2 regions of the Alteromonas sp. RKMC-009 genome follow, and region 2 is predicted to be linked to the other one. Evidence: predicted binding sites of a transcription regulator. Region 2 holds the regulator's gene; the other holds the start of a gene.

Region 1 (7,613 bases), 430 kb from region 2:
GTTTCTCTTACGGTGACGTACTGGGTGCCGGTGAAGGTTGGGCGAAGTCGATTCTGTTCAATGCCCAGGCCCGTGACCAGTTTGCCGCTTTCTTTGACCGCAACGATACGTTCAGCCTGGGTGTATGTAACGGTTGTCAGATGCTCTCTAACCTCAAATCGTTAATCCCTGGCACAGAAAACTGGCCACACTTTGTGACTAACGTGTCTGAGCGTTTTGAAGCTCGTGTTGCCATGGTAGAAGTCATGGAGTCTAACTCTGTGCTGCTGCAGGGCATGAAAGGCTCGATGATGCCTATCGCGGTATCACATGGTGAAGGTCAGGCTGAGTTTGCCTCTGCTGATGCACTGAGTGCGGTTCAGAGCGCGAATCAGGTAGCCCTGCGTTACGTGAACAACTACGGTCAGGTGGCAGATACTTATCCTGCGAACCCGAACGGTTCACCAGCAGGTATCACGGGTCTGACATCTGCTGATGGTCGGGCAACGATTATGATGCCTCACCCGGAACGTGTATTCCGTACTGTAGCGAACTCCTGGCGCCCGGACGACTGGCAGGAAGACGGTGCGTGGATGCGCATCTTCCGCAACGCCCGCGTCTTCGTGGGCTAGGTTGTAGTCGCTTCCGCATTGCGCAGCGCGACCGGGATTCAGAAACACGCATAAACCCATCCATGGGGCTCGGCTGCGGCATCCCTGCCGCAGACGGTTTCTGAACCCCGGTCGCACTCGCTGGTTGCGGAAGCTGAGATCTCCAGCCTTTTCTGGCTTCCAATTTAAGCTCGGTTGCGGCGCCCTTGCCGCAAACAGTTTTTAAAACGCAGCCCCTCTTCTTTTGTGCGAGCGCTGGTTCATCAGCCTGTTCCGACTTCGCTGGCGGTTTTTAACTTTTGCAACGGAATCCGTTCTGCGAAATCTTAGATCTTCAGCCTTTTCTGTTTTCAAACCCGGCCGCACTCGCTGTTTGCGGAAGCCGCATCTCCATACCCATTCCTGCTCAGTTGCAAAGATTTACGAAAATTGATTAATTTTTACATTTTCCGGAACAATTTTAACCGGACGTGGTCTGCATATACTGAGCGCCAAAAATAAGTTGTTTCAGTGTCAAATTTTTGAACCGATCTCTTGTGATCTGTAAATCACTGTTTTACATTAGGCGTGTCAGGAAGACTTATAAAAGGTAGCAACGGAAGCGGGTTGTTTGGTTAGGATCGTTAGGGATCCGCAGTTATTGTTAGATAATAAGAGACGAATATGTATCGTTCTGGTAAGGGGTTCGGTTTAACCGGTGTCGCTGTCGCAGTCTTGTTTATGATTCTGACCGCTGTATTCAGTTCTTCCGCAAGTTCCGCAGAATTAAAAGTGAGCGAAAAGCGCTCGCAATCAATCTGATTGCTGTTTAGTCGCAGGGTCAGTTAACAGTGCACTCTTCGCATTGCGGAGTGGGTTAGTACTGTCTTCAAAAACTTCCGGTTTAGTCAATTTCGTAAACACCAGAATGATTACCGGTGTAGACGCAATACCTGAAACACATTTCAAAACCGCCTCACATAGCATTTCAACGGCCGGTCTTTAAACATAGATCACTATCGCAATTTTTCCACATTATCTTTTTATCTTTTTCTATTTTTTTCGCGGTTTATTAACTTTTGTTGCGGATGTTTTTTCAGCAATACATAGGTTGCGCCGAAACCGCCATGACCGGGTTGTGCGGTATGCCACGCGATGACGAAATCCAGTTCGGCGAGCCAGTGATTTACGTAGCTTTTTTTCATTGCCGGAACCGGTTTACTGTTTTCGCCTTTGCCATGCTGAACAAGCAGAGCGCGTGTGCCCCGTTCATGGGCGTTTTTGAGTTGCTTGTAAAGTAAGTCTCTGGATTCCGCGAGGGTCAGGTTTTTAAGAGATATACGCTGTTCAAGTTCATACTTACCCAGCCGTAAGTTCTTAAACACACCGTCCTGAATGCCGGGTTGTTGAAAAGCAATGAAATCGTCGGGTTTGACGGGCTTCACGTTTTCCATGCTGAGGGGATTGAATATGTCCGGATTATCTTTGGCCAGTGCGGCTCTTTTGGCCTTTTTCGCAAGGCTGTCCTGTGCGTCGTGATTGAATACTTTGTCGTCTGTAGTTATCCGTTGTACATCGCCCATCTCTTCCATGAAAGAACGTAAATCATCATCGTCGAACTGGTGGTGCATGGCTGACCTCGAACACAAAGAATATGTCGCTTAACGCTATGGCGTCCCTAGCTGGAATCGAACCAACATCTAAGCCTTAGGAGGGCCTTGTTTTATCCATTAAACTATAGGGACATCCGGTCCGGAACTGCCGGAGAAACGTTATTATAGCTATCCTGAATGGAAGTTGAACCCGCAATTCTCTGATTTACCGTGTTTTCTATCGTCTGGCTACAAAATCATTGGGCTGGATATTGGCAAGAATTCCCCCGTCAACCGCTTCAACCGTAGCGCTGTCAACGGATGCGCTGGTTACCCGCACTTTCACGGGATAAAGGTTATATTGCAAAAATGTCATGCCCTGCGGATCGCGCACCTGGCTGGTTTTATAGACGGTGAGTTCGTCACCGGGTTGAATACCATGGCTGCGGCCAATGGATACCTGCAAGACATCGCCTCTGACGGCCAGTACCCGGCCGGTAGCCGGCTGACAGGTGAGCATGTCATCAATGTCTTCCACCACGCCGGTAAACAACCGGTTGACGGCTTTGCCGTATTCACTTTGCCAGAACCGGTAGCTGCTGACATCAATCTGTGAGAACTGATCGAATTCCCACACGGCTTCGGTAGCATAATTTTTCTGCATGAGTACGGCACCGTTCATACCGTCTACCAGAGAAACATCGAGGGAAAACTGACGCAATGCATCATCACTCTTCCAGAATGCCAGTGAAGAGTGAGCGGGACGCAGCATACTCAAATCTGTGATGGTTGCTGCCAGAATGTATTGTGAGCGGCTCTGTCGGGCCAGGTCAGGTGCCTGAGCCAGCACATTCGCGCGGTTCCATCTGACAGTGTAGGGCACTATTTGAGCCAGTGAAGTTAATTCAGAGCGGGCTTTAAATAATTGCTGGAGGTGTCTGGGTGCCTGTTCGGATAAATCGTGGATTTGTCCGTCCTGTGCCTGCGCCCTGTGTTCGATAGGAAACCAGGTGGTGACCAGGGTTTTTTGAAAGTCAGCAGCACTGCATGAGGCGGTTTGCGGGAAAATGTCAGCCCGTATGGTTACTGTTACATAATCGCTATGCCATTTCTCATCAATAAGCTCAAGGTTGTTCACTTCTCCGCTGGCACTGATTTGAAGCCTGTCTTCCTGCAACAGTCCGTTGGTCAGCATCTGAACACTTTGCACTGAAGCGCCGGCAAAAATCATTGCCTGTCTGATCGCCTCTTCGGTGGCCTTTGCTTTGGCGGCAATTTTATCTCCGCCCTGGATGAGTGCCTGTCCTCTGGCTTCATACCAGACGGCAGAAGTTTGCCACGACAGTAATAAAAATAGCCCTGTAAGAAACAGTTTAATCCCCGCTGGCCGGAGCAAATTGTCAATTCGAGTCATCTTTATCACCGCAATCATATTTAAAATGAAGCGGAACCGCTGGCAAAGCAGCGTTTCCGGGTTTATGTGCAAAGACAAGAGCAAAAAACGTTCCTGAAATTGCGTCTGAAAAATGGCGCAGAACATCAGGGCACGGTTATTGCTGGAAACGGGTAACAGAAACAATCTGCTGTGGATGCAGAACAATGGTGTTCAGCGACTTTCAGCAAACTGATTAAGAACTACAGGTGGGTTATGCAATCTATTATCCTGCGATCAGCAAGAGCTACAGGCGTCAGTCTGGTATTACTGCTGGGTGGTTGCTCAGGGCTTATTGATAAGCATGTTGAGTGGGAAGTGGTGGAGCCGGAAAGTTACCCCGTGCTGACAGCGATAGGATATGCACCGGTTGCGCAGCAAATGGGTCAGACGGAAAATGACCGCTCCCTGATGGCAATGAAAGCATCAAAGCTGGATGCCTACCGTGAACTGGCTGAACAAGTATATGGTCAGCGACTGAATGGTTCCCAGTCGGTGGCGAACATGGTGATGCAAGATTCACAATTAAAAGCATCCGTTGAAGGCGTGATCCGCGGCGCGAGGGTGATAAAAAGTTATCCGGTGGGCGAGGATACTTACGCTACTGAGTTAGAGCTGGACATGCGTAAGGTGTACGATATTTACCTGACAACCGCTAAGCCTAAAAGGATTAGGGACGTTACTTATTACTGAGCCGGTTTTCTGACTCAGATCTTCTGTAAAAAGCAAAAAAGCCCGTTTCCACGGGCTTTTTGGTACTTGTCACTATTATCAGGCGCTCACGCCTCTGCCTAATCCGGAGCCTTTCGGCTTTCCGCTTTTATCGTAGGTCAGAGATTCTTTGGCGCGGACTTCCAGCATTAAATTACGCAGGTGGGTCAACCTGAGCTGACCCTGTTCAACAGCTTTTTGATTAACTGATGTACGGTACTGACACTCTTCGAGAAGCTTTTTGGCCTGGGCAATCAAGGCGGTAACATCGTCTGGCGCTGTTTTTTCCGCTGTAAGTGCAGTGTACTGCTTACTGATAGCAATATCACTTTGCTGAATGGTATCGAGGGTTTGCTCTTTATCCTTGAGCAGATTCATCAATGCCTCAGCATCCCGGGAGCTGATCAGGTGCAATTCCTGTTCAAGCAAAGTTGCCAGATGCGTTAAGTTTGCGATCTGTTGCTCCAGTGCCTGTACCAGTGACTGCGACATAAATTACTCTCTACGATTTAATGCCAAAAACCTGCGCTTCTAACCGTGCGATTTTCTGCGCCAGGGAATCCGGGTCGATTTTATACTCACCACTTTGAATGGCTTTCTTCAGTTTGTCGACCTTTTCCTGATTGACCGGCGCCTCAGTGCCTTTCTTCTGCACCTGACTTAACTGCTGAGCAGACTGAGTCAGTGAGACAGAATCCTGGCGCGGAGCCGTCGTCTGTGTATTTTTCGCCGCAGCTTCCTGTTGCTGCGCCGTTTGTGTCTGTGCCTGCTGATTATTCAGCTTTGCATTGTCAATGGGCGCCTTAGGGGTTCCATTGTTAACATTGTTGATTGCCATAAATTTTTTCCACTACCAATAACACCTCATACACGTTATCGGCCTGAACTGGCGCATCTTTAACCTTTTTTCAGTGTTTTTTACTGTTTCAGGCTATAAATTCACAACCACTGTTTGCGTGCTGGCAACTTCAGCGATAAGCGTCTTTTTCGACGATGCGTTAACTACCTGAATACTATCGCCTATTACCCCGTCCTGTCTAGCGATGCCGGCCGTTTTCACCTGCATTCCCGCGGCCTGAGCACGGATAGTGATGCGATCACCTTTACAGACAAAGCATAGCATATTTGCCTGTACAGGCTGGCCGTCACGGACCCGTCTTTTCATCCTCGCACCGATAAGTTCTTTTTGCGACATGTAACTGGTGTGCCGCAGCTGGTTAATGTCTACTTCAGCCAGCTTCAGGTTTGCTGATGTCAGCACTGTGCCCGGGCTGATAAGACCGGAGGTCACCACCACCGTGCGGGTCCGCGCAACCCGAGCGTTGGTAAACAGATACCAGTCATTGTTGCCGCAACTCACTCTTACTGAAATATAGGACTGGGTGAAGGCGCTGCTGTCTGCGTGATACTGAAAAGGAGTATGGCAGACGGGGATCTGAATGCGGTCATCAACAGGCACAATACTTACCTGAATATTATCGTCGCCGTGAGCGTCACCAATTTCGCCTAACAGATAAGCCTGAGCTTCCTGCTGAATTTTTTCCCGCATCTGCGCTGAAGATTGGGCAAATGCCGGGATACTGGCTATGTTTAGCATCATCAGCAACATAACCATCAGTGGCCTGCTTAAAGATTTCTGCAATAATTTCGATAACTTTTTCTGCATGATGACTTTTTTCGTGTTCAGTTCATTGTATTTTGACTATGATTAAAAGCAGAACCCTTAGATTCGTAACGGTTAAAGTGTCACTTTTTTGGCGATTCTGTTTTTAAACATTAAGTGATATGGTGAAACGCAATGTTCGTGCCCAATTTAAATTAGAGGTGATGTATGTCAGGCATTCTTGATTCCGTTAACCAGCGCACGCAGTTAGTGGGGCAGAATAGGCTGGAGCTACTGTTATTCAGACTCAACGGCCGTCAGCGCTTTGGTATTAACGTGTTCAAAGTGCGGGAGGTACTGCAGTGCCCGCCATTGACAGCAATGCCTAAATTGAATTCACTGGTACGGGGAATCGCGCATATCCGCGGGCAAACCATTTCTGTCATAGACCTTAGCATGGCAACAGGCGGCAGACGGATTGAAAACCTCGAAACAGCATTTATCGTTATTGCCGAGTACAACCGCTCAGTACAGGGCTTTCTGGTTGGCGCGGTTGAACGCATTATCAATACGAACTGGGATGCCATTATGCCCCCGCCGCAGGGTACGGGCCGCGCCAGTTATCTCACTGCCGTTACGGAAGTGGATAAAGAGCTGGTGGAAATTCTGGACGTAGAAAAAATTCTTAACGAAATTTCTCCGCTCAAAGCCGAGGTCAGTGAAGATGTTATCGCCGGGCTGGATACCACTGCTCAGGAAGATAAGATTATATTCATTGCCGATGACTCTTCTGTTGCCCGCAGTCAGGTGAAAAAAGCGCTGACGGCACTGGGACTGAAAATGGAGCTGGCTAAGAATGGCCTGGAAGCATTGAACCGTCTCAAAGAGATTGCTGCTGAAACCGGCGACGTTACAGATAAAGTGGGCGTACTGGTTTCCGATATAGAAATGCCGGAAATGGACGGATACACACTGACGGCTGAAATTAAAAACACCCCTGAATTGCAGAAATTAAAAGTGGTTCTGCACACGTCGTTAAGCGGGGTATTCAATCAGGCGATGGTGCAAAAAGTCGGTGCCGATGATTTCATTGCAAAATTCCATCCTGATGAACTTGCTACTGCTGTAGGTAAATGGTTGTCTAACTGATTGACGGGGCCAGGGAAGCTTGAAAAATAAAGAAGTGTCTGCCGATAGTTACCGTCAGTTCGGAACTTTTCTGCAGCAACAGTGTGGCATTTCGTTAGGCGACAACAAGCAATATCTTGTTCGTAGCCGCTTGTCGTCTTTGATGTACGAATACGACTACGACAGTCTGGACGGATTGATTGCAGCAGTGGTACGCGGTGGGAACCGTAATCTGTTGCAATCCGTTCTGGATGCCATGACCACCAATGAAACCCTCTGGTTTCGTGATAATTATCCCTACGAATTACTTATCAATAATATCTTGCCGCAGTACGCCAGTGAAAATCGCCGGTTGCGGATCTGGAGTGCTGCCTGTTCCTCAGGACAGGAACCGTACTCCATCGCTATGTCAGTACTGGAATTTCAGCGGCAAAAACCCGGCGCTTTAAGAGCAGGTGTGGAAATTACCGGCACAGATTTGTCGTCGGCCATGCTGGAGAAGTGCAACAAAGGTGTGTATGACGAACTTTCTCTGGCCCGCGGGTTATCGGCAGAACGCCGACAACGCTATTTCTCTC
Region 2 (7,613 bases):
CAAGCCTGCACCTTGTTGTCCGAATGCAAAGGCAAAGTCGTCGTGTGCGGCATGGGGAAATCCGGCCACATCGGACGCAAAATTGCTGCGACTCTTGCCAGTACAGGCACACCGGCCTTTTTCATGCACCCGGGCGAAGCCAATCATGGCGATCTCGGCATGCTCAGTCAGACAGACATATTGCTGGCTATTTCAAATTCCGGAGAAACCGGCGAACTGGTGAACCTGCTTCCCGTGGTCAAGCGGTTGTCTGTGCCTGTCATCGCGATGACGAACAGCGAATCAAGCACCCTCGGCCAGCATGCCAATGTGGTACTCAATATCAGTGTGGAAAAAGAAGCCTGTTCGCTGGGGCTTGCACCGACCTCAAGTACTACAGCAACGCTGGTAATGGGTGACGCGCTGGCCATTGCACTACTGGATGCTAAAGGATTCACATCAGATGATTTCGCCCTCTCTCATCCGGGCGGCAGTCTGGGCCGGAAACTGTTACTCAAAGTGGGCGATATCATGCTGACCGGCGACGCTCTTCCTCTTGTATCGTCTGCCGCGACCATTTCACAGGCTCTGCTGGAAATATCTTCTAAAGGTCTGGGAATGACAGGTATTACAGATGACAGCGGCAAACTCAGCGGTATTTTTACCGACGGCGATCTGAGACGAATCCTGGACGCCAGAACCGACATTCATACTACTCCGGTAGCCAATGTTATGACCCGCGGCGGGAAAACTACCCGCTCCGGTACACTGGCAGTGGAAGCGTTAAATTTAATGGAAAAACACAAGATCAGTGCGCTGATGGTGGTGGATGAAAATCATTACCCAGTGGGCGCATTCAACATGCATATGTTGCTTAAAGCAGGAGTTCTCTGATGGGACATGAAGTCACTTTTTACGGTGTGATCAGTGAAGAGCGGTTTGAAAAACTCAAAGGGCTAAAACTGCTCGTTTGTGATATCGACGGCGTATTTTCTGACGGCAGAATTTACCTTGGCAACAATGGTGAAGAGTTAAAAGCCTTTCACACCCGCGATGGCTATGGCGTTAAAGCATTAATAAACAGTGGTGTGGACGTTGCTGTCATAACCGGCCGCGACTCGGCCATTGTAAAGAATCGCATGACCGCCCTGAATGTGAAGCACATTATTCAGGGTCAGGAAGATAAAGCCACGGCTATGGCTCAGTTGTGCGAAATGTTGAATCTGGCGCCATCAGAGGTCGCAGCTATCGGTGATGATATGCCGGATCTTGGCATGTACCGGTTTGCCGAAACAAAAATTGCGGTGAAAGATGCCCATCCGGCCGTTACCCGCGAAGCGAACTGGATCACCACAAAAAATGGTGGATTCGGGGCAGTACGGGAAGTCTGTGATGTAATTTTACAAGCGCTCGGTACGCTGGACACCATACACGGGGCCAGTGTATGAACCGTTTAGGGATCAGTATTTCTGCGCTGTTTGTTATGGCGCTGCTGATGTACCTTCCTGTATGGATGGCAGAAGAGCAGGCACCGGCGAAAAAAGCCGGTGCAGACGCCTTACGCCCTGCCTATAAAGCAAAGAATTTGACAACCACGCTGTACAACGAAGAAGGCAAACTCAACCACGAAGTCTTTGCCGCCTCTATGGAGCATTACGACCAACTAGGCTTTGTGTTATTCGACCAACCCAAATACACTGTCTATGTGAATGATGACGAGGCCCCATGGCAAGTTACCGCTGATGAAGGCACACTCTACAACGATGACCTGATCCAGCTGGAAGACAATGTGCTGATAAAAAGCCTGAACCCTGAAGAGTTTATCCAGACCATCACAACCAATTTTATTAAGGTGAATCTGGATGACAAAACCATGACTTCAGACCAGCCGGTAGATATACGCGGCGTACAGACCATCATTAAAAGTAACGGTTTCAATGCGAACCTGCGTACCCAACAATATGAGTTAATTGATCATGTGCAGACAATTTATTCCCCGGGCAGTTAGCCTTTTTGCAGTAATAACGCTGCTTGCTGTTGCCGGTGAGGCAATGGCCGGCTCCGGTGATTTTGAAAAGCCGATTACCGTGGATGCCAAGTCACAGTTTATCGACGGTAAGAAGAAAAAATCGGTTTTTAAAGACGATGTGAAAATCACCCAGGGTTCACTCATTATTGCCGCAGATGAAGTGGAAGCCATCGCCAGTGAAGGCGAAGGAAAAGAAATTTTTATCGCCCGCGGAAAACCAGCCAGTTATTCTCAAACCCTGGATGACGGTGCAAAGGTAAAAGCCAGCGCAAATGAAATTCGCTACGAAGTCGCCAAACAACTTATTTCCTTGCAAGGTGATGCGAAAATCCAGCAAGATACCAGCATGGTCCAGGGAGATAGCATCACCTATGACATGTCAAAAGAGCAACTTCTGGCAACCGGCGGTGAAAGTAACAGCAACGGCCGGGTAACCACGGTTTTCCGTCCTGACACAGTTAAAGAGTTGAAGGAAGAGAACAAGACTTCAGACAGCAACGAAAACGAGGGTAACTGAGTTACATGGCAACCCTGAGTGCGACTCATCTGGCAAAGTCGTATAAATCACGCCAGGTCGTCCGTGACGTTAGTTTATCGGTTTCTACCGGACAGATAGTAGGTCTGCTGGGTCCTAACGGTGCAGGTAAAACCACAACGTTTTACATGATTGTCGGTCTTGTGCCGCTGGATAAAGGCAAAATCCTCATAGATGAGCAGGAGCTGACTCACCAGCCAATGCACGAACGTGCCCGCCGGGGAATTGGTTATTTGCCCCAGGAGGCATCCATTTTCCGCAAGCTGACCGTACATGAAAACATCATGGCGATATTGCAGACGCGTAAAGACTTAAAAAGTCATCAACGTGAGCAGGAAGCGGATGCACTACTTGATGAATTTAATATTAACCATATACGTAATAGCACAGGTATGAGTTTGTCGGGTGGCGAACGCCGCCGGGTTGAAATTGCCCGCGCACTGGCAGCCAATCCGCAATTTATTTTGCTCGATGAACCCTTCGCCGGAGTTGACCCGATTTCGGTTAATGATATAAAGAAGATCATTCAGCACTTACGGGACAGAGGTATCGGTATCCTCATCACCGACCACAATGTCAGGGAAACCCTTGATGTGTGTGAAGAGGCCTATATCGTCAGTCATGGAGAACTGATTGCTCAGGGCACCGCAGAACAGGTATTAAGTAATCAAAAAGTTCGTGATGTATACCTTGGTGAGCAATTCAGGCTATAGTTAAGATATCGGGATGAGCATTTAGCGGAGATTTCGCCACCGGCACTCACACCGCTACAACCGGATGTCCTTTTTAGAGTTTATATAAGACGTAGATGAAACCATCTTTACAGTTAAAATTTAGCCAACAACTGACAATGACGCCTCAGCTTCAGCAGGCGATCAAGCTATTGCAGTTGTCTACGCTGGACTTACAACAAGAAATTCAGGAAGCCCTCGACTCTAATCCTTTGCTGGAAGTCGACGACAGCTCCGACAACGATGTAATTGAGAAAAATAACATCGATAATGATGACAGCATGCAAGAGTCTGCATCAGCCTCATCTTCTGACAGCATGGATACCGGGGAAGCACTGGAAAAGAATGATTTACCGGACGAGCTGCCCATCGACAGTACCTGGGATGAGTACATTTCTGCGTCTTCTGCACCCGCGCCCGGCCCTTCCGGTGGCGACGATGAACAAATCTTTCAGGGTGAAACCACCGAAAATATTCAGGACCATCTGCTGTGGCAAATGCGTCTGACACCTTTTTCTGATACAGACCGCGCCATTGCACTGGCGATCATCGATTCTATTGATGAGTCCGGCTATCTCACGGTTACCGTTGACGACATTCTGCAAAGCGTTAACAGTGAAGATATGGAAGAGCCCGTTGAAGAAGATGAGGTTGAGTGTGTACTTAAACGTATTCAGCTTTTTGATCCTCTCGGTTCCGGGTCCCGCACACCGCAGGAGTGCTTGTTAGTTCAGCTGGCACAATTTGCACCGGAAACACCGTGGCTGGAAGAAGCTAAACTGCTGCTCAGAGAGCATTCCGATCTGTTGGGCAGTAAAGACTACCGTACGTTAATGCGTAAAACCCGCCTGAAAGAAGATCAGTTGCGGGAAGCGATGCGTTTGCTGCAAACGCTTAATCCCCGTCCGGGCAGTGCATTAATTACGAAAGAACCCGAATATGTCATTCCGGATGTATCGGTTGCGAAGAAAAATGGCCGTTGGGTTGTAGAATTAAACCCCGACAGCCTGCCTAAGCTCAGTGTTAATCAGCAGTACGCTGCAATGAGCCGTAAAGCAAGAAACAGCAGCGATTCACAATTTATCCGCTCTCACATGCAAGAAGCTAAATGGTTCATTAAGAGCCTTGAGAGCCGGAACGATACGCTGCTGAAAGTAGCAAATTGTATTGTTCAGCAACAGATGGGCTTTTTTGAGCATGGCCCTGAAATGATGAAACCAATGGTGCTGAATGATGTCGCAGAAATGGTAGATATGCACGAATCTACTATTTCCAGGGTAACAACGCAGAAGTACATGCACACGCCCCGTGGTATTTTCGAGTTGAAGTATTTCTTCTCCAGCCACGTTGCCACTGAATCAGGTGGAGAGTGTTCATCGACAGCGATTCGCGCCCTGATTAAGAAGCTGGTTGCCGCTGAAAATCCAGGCAAGCCACTGAGTGACAGCAAGATTGCTTCGTTGTTGGCCGATCAAGGCATTATGGTTGCCCGGCGAACAATAGCAAAGTACCGGGAATCCTTGTCGATCCCGCCGTCTAACCAACGCAAAAGCCTTATCTAACTTAAGGCTGCTCAAAATAAGGAAGACGAAATATGCAAATCAACCTTTCTGGTCATCACATTGAGATCACTGATTCTTTGCGTAATTATGTCGATACTAAGTTCAGCAAACTGGAACGTCATTTTGACCACATATCAAATGTGCACGTTATTTTAAATGTTGAAAAGCTTAGCCAAAAAGCAGAAGCAACGGTTCATCTTAGCGGCGCGGAAGTCTTCGCCTCTTCCGAAAATCAGGACATGTATGCTGCCATTGACAGCATGGTCGATAAACTCGACAGGCAGGTCCTGAAACACAAGGAAAAGCTTAAAAAGCACTAATTGAATTCATGGATATACAAGCCATAGTCAGCCTGGACCGCACCGAGTGTGCGGTCCAGTGCAATAGCAAAAAACGCATTCTCGAAATCATCAGCGGGATTGCAGCTAAAAATAACCCCGATGTAGACGAAGCCACCGTGTTAAGTAGCCTGCTGGCCCGTGAGCGAATGGGCAGCACAGGTATAGGTAACGGCATTGCCCTCCCCCATGGTCGTCTGGCCGGACTGGAAAAAGTCATCGCCATTGTGGTTACCAGCACGCCCGCCATCGATTTTGATGCAATCGACAATAAACCTGTGGATATTTTCTTTACTCTGCTTGTCCCTCAGGAACAAACCGAAGGACATTTACAAACTCTGGCCATGGTTGCCGGGAAACTCAGCGATAAAGAAACCATAAAAACTATCCGCAAAGCTCAGACAAGTGATGATATTATTCGCGCATTACAGTAACTTAGTGTAATACGCACCGACAACACGTGACTTCAGGAGAAACGGCGTGAAGTTAATTATCATCAGCGGACGTTCAGGTTCAGGAAAATCAGTAGCACTTCGTGCCCTTGAGGATCTGGGGTATTACTGCGTCGATAATATTCCGGTTAATCTGCTACCAGCCCTGACACACACTGTCGCCGATGAATACGAGCAGGTAGCTGTGAGTATTGATGTCAGGAACTTGCCTAAAGAGCCTTCTGAGCTGGTTGAAATTCTCGACTACCTGCCTCAGTCATGGACTGTCACCATCGTATATATTGACGCAAGTGACGATATGCTGGTGCGCCGGTTCAGCGAAACCCGCCGGTTACACCCGCTGGCCAAACTGAATAAATCATTGTCTGATGCCATTCAGACAGAACGGGAATTACTGGCCCCCGTAGCAGAAAGAGCGGATTTGAATATTGATACCGACTCTCTGAGCATCCACCAGCTGGCAGAATTAATCCGCGAGCGTATCCTCGGTAAGAAAAGCTCACGACTTGTTCTGGTATTTGAATCATTCGGCTTTAAACACGGTATTCCCAAAGATGCAGACTATGTATTTGACGCCCGTTTTCTGCCAAACCCTCACTGGGAGCCGGATTTAAAACACCTGACAGGCCTGGATACACCGGTTCAGGTTTTCCTCAGTTCCCAGCCTATTGTGACTAAATTTATCTGGCAGATTCAGAACCTCATCACGACCTGGCTGCCGCACCTTGAACGGAATAACCGCAGTTATGTGACAGTCGCTATCGGATGTACCGGCGGACAGCACCGTTCAGTTTATGTAGCGGAATCACTGGCGAAAAACTTCCGGGAATCTCATCCTGATGTCCAGATCCGCCACAGGGAGCAAAGTAAATAATGCGCATAGAGAAATCTCTGACTATTGTTAATAAACTGGGCCTGCATGCCCGGGCTGCAACGCAGTTGGTGCAACTGGCGAATCAGTTCGATGCCGAAGTTATTTTACAAAAAGGCGATAAGCAGGCTAATGCCAATAGTGTACTGGGACTGATGATGATGGAAAGTCATCAGGGGGAACAGGTTACTGTGATCTCTGAAGGTCCTGATGCTGAAGCTGCAATGGATGCTGTTGAGGCATTAATTGCAGGCAGATTTAACGAAGATGAATAGCGCCGGCACACCACTGAGTGTGTAGTGCCGGCGAAGGCTTAAAGGCAAACCCGTTGAAACGTTTCATCAGTTTAATCATCTTTTTGACAGCGATGGCTTATCAAAGCTCTGTATGGTGTGCTGAGCACAGAAAAAGTCTGACAACCGGTGGTACAGCCTGGCCTCCTTATCTGTACATAACAGACAATAATGAGCCGGCCGGTGAAGACTACCAATTGTTGAAGTCGGTTTTAGGCAAGCTGGATTATGCACTGGAAAGCCAGATCCTGCCTGAAAGACGGGTCACTCAGCAAATAGAACTGGGGCAAATTGATGTAGTTACAGGTGCAGCTTTCACACCGGCGAGAGCACTGAAAAACTATTTTTCTGTTCCTTACCGCAAAGAAACCATCAGCTTTGCCTTTCATCCTTCCCATCATAACGAATATGCCGGCAAATCTCTTGAAACCTTACTAAGGGAAGGCAAAACCCTGGCGTTAAATACCGGTGGGTGGTTCGGCGACTGGTTTAATGAAACAGTCACTGAGCAGTACAGCGCGCAGCTTATTCATCTGGATTCCGTTAAACGGCGGTTACAGTTTCTGAACAGAGGCCGTGTCGATTTGGTGCTGGACGATATCAGAGTGATTAGCTTTAATGCTGAACAGTTGCACCTCGAACTGGAAATCAGTAATAAGCCCGTTAACGTACAGGACGTCCACTTCATGTTCAGTAAACAATCTGTGGACCCGGGCTTCATAGATAAATTCAATCACGTCCTGTCTGACTATGTTAAAGACCCGGATCCTGCGATCTGAGCTTTCAACTTCACATCTTATTCCGCTGCCGCATTATCCCTGAC

Evidence for each region. Region 2 encodes sigma-54, which starts transcription at its own class of promoters, with help from an activator protein. Its sites were predicted from a motif close to GTTGGCACGNNNNTNGNNT; they were not measured.
Region 1: the regulator sigma-54 is predicted to act here: its motif matches at 6,098-6,116, upstream of flgA (flagellar basal body P-ring formation chaperone FlgA).

Annotation. Positions count from the first base shown of each region.
Region 1 covers NZ_CP031010.1:1,431,448-1,439,060, forward strand. The annotation lists gene purL (phosphoribosylformylglycinamidine synthase) at 1-611, shown strand, start outside; gene smrA (DNA endonuclease SmrA) at 1,613-2,200, opposite strand; tRNA gene DS731_RS06190 (tRNA-Arg) at 2,240-2,314, opposite strand; gene DS731_RS06195 (flagellar assembly protein T N-terminal domain-containing protein) at 2,400-3,575, opposite strand; gene DS731_RS06200 (LPP20 family lipoprotein) at 3,810-4,286, shown strand; gene flgN (flagellar protein FlgN) at 4,365-4,796, opposite strand; gene flgM (flagellar biosynthesis anti-sigma factor FlgM) at 4,807-5,142, opposite strand; gene flgA (flagellar basal body P-ring formation chaperone FlgA) at 5,236-5,970, opposite strand; gene DS731_RS06220 (chemotaxis protein CheV) at 6,136-7,056, shown strand; gene DS731_RS06225 (CheR family methyltransferase) at 7,076-7,613, shown strand, end outside.
Region 2 covers NZ_CP031010.1:1,000,143-1,007,755, reverse strand. The annotation lists gene DS731_RS04420 (KpsF/GutQ family sugar-phosphate isomerase) at 1-873, shown strand, start outside; gene kdsC (3-deoxy-manno-octulosonate-8-phosphatase KdsC) at 873-1,427, shown strand; gene lptC (LPS export ABC transporter periplasmic protein LptC) at 1,424-1,987, shown strand; gene lptA (lipopolysaccharide transport periplasmic protein LptA) at 1,956-2,525, shown strand; gene lptB (LPS export ABC transporter ATP-binding protein) at 2,531-3,256, shown strand; gene DS731_RS04395 (RNA polymerase factor sigma-54) at 3,352-4,836, shown strand; gene hpf (ribosome hibernation promoting factor) at 4,869-5,156, shown strand; gene ptsN (PTS IIA-like nitrogen regulatory protein PtsN) at 5,165-5,608, shown strand; gene rapZ (RNase adapter RapZ) at 5,655-6,500, shown strand; gene DS731_RS04375 (HPr family phosphocarrier protein) at 6,500-6,772, shown strand; gene DS731_RS04370 (substrate-binding periplasmic protein) at 6,826-7,569, shown strand; gene yiaA (inner membrane protein YiaA) at 7,587-7,613, opposite strand, start outside.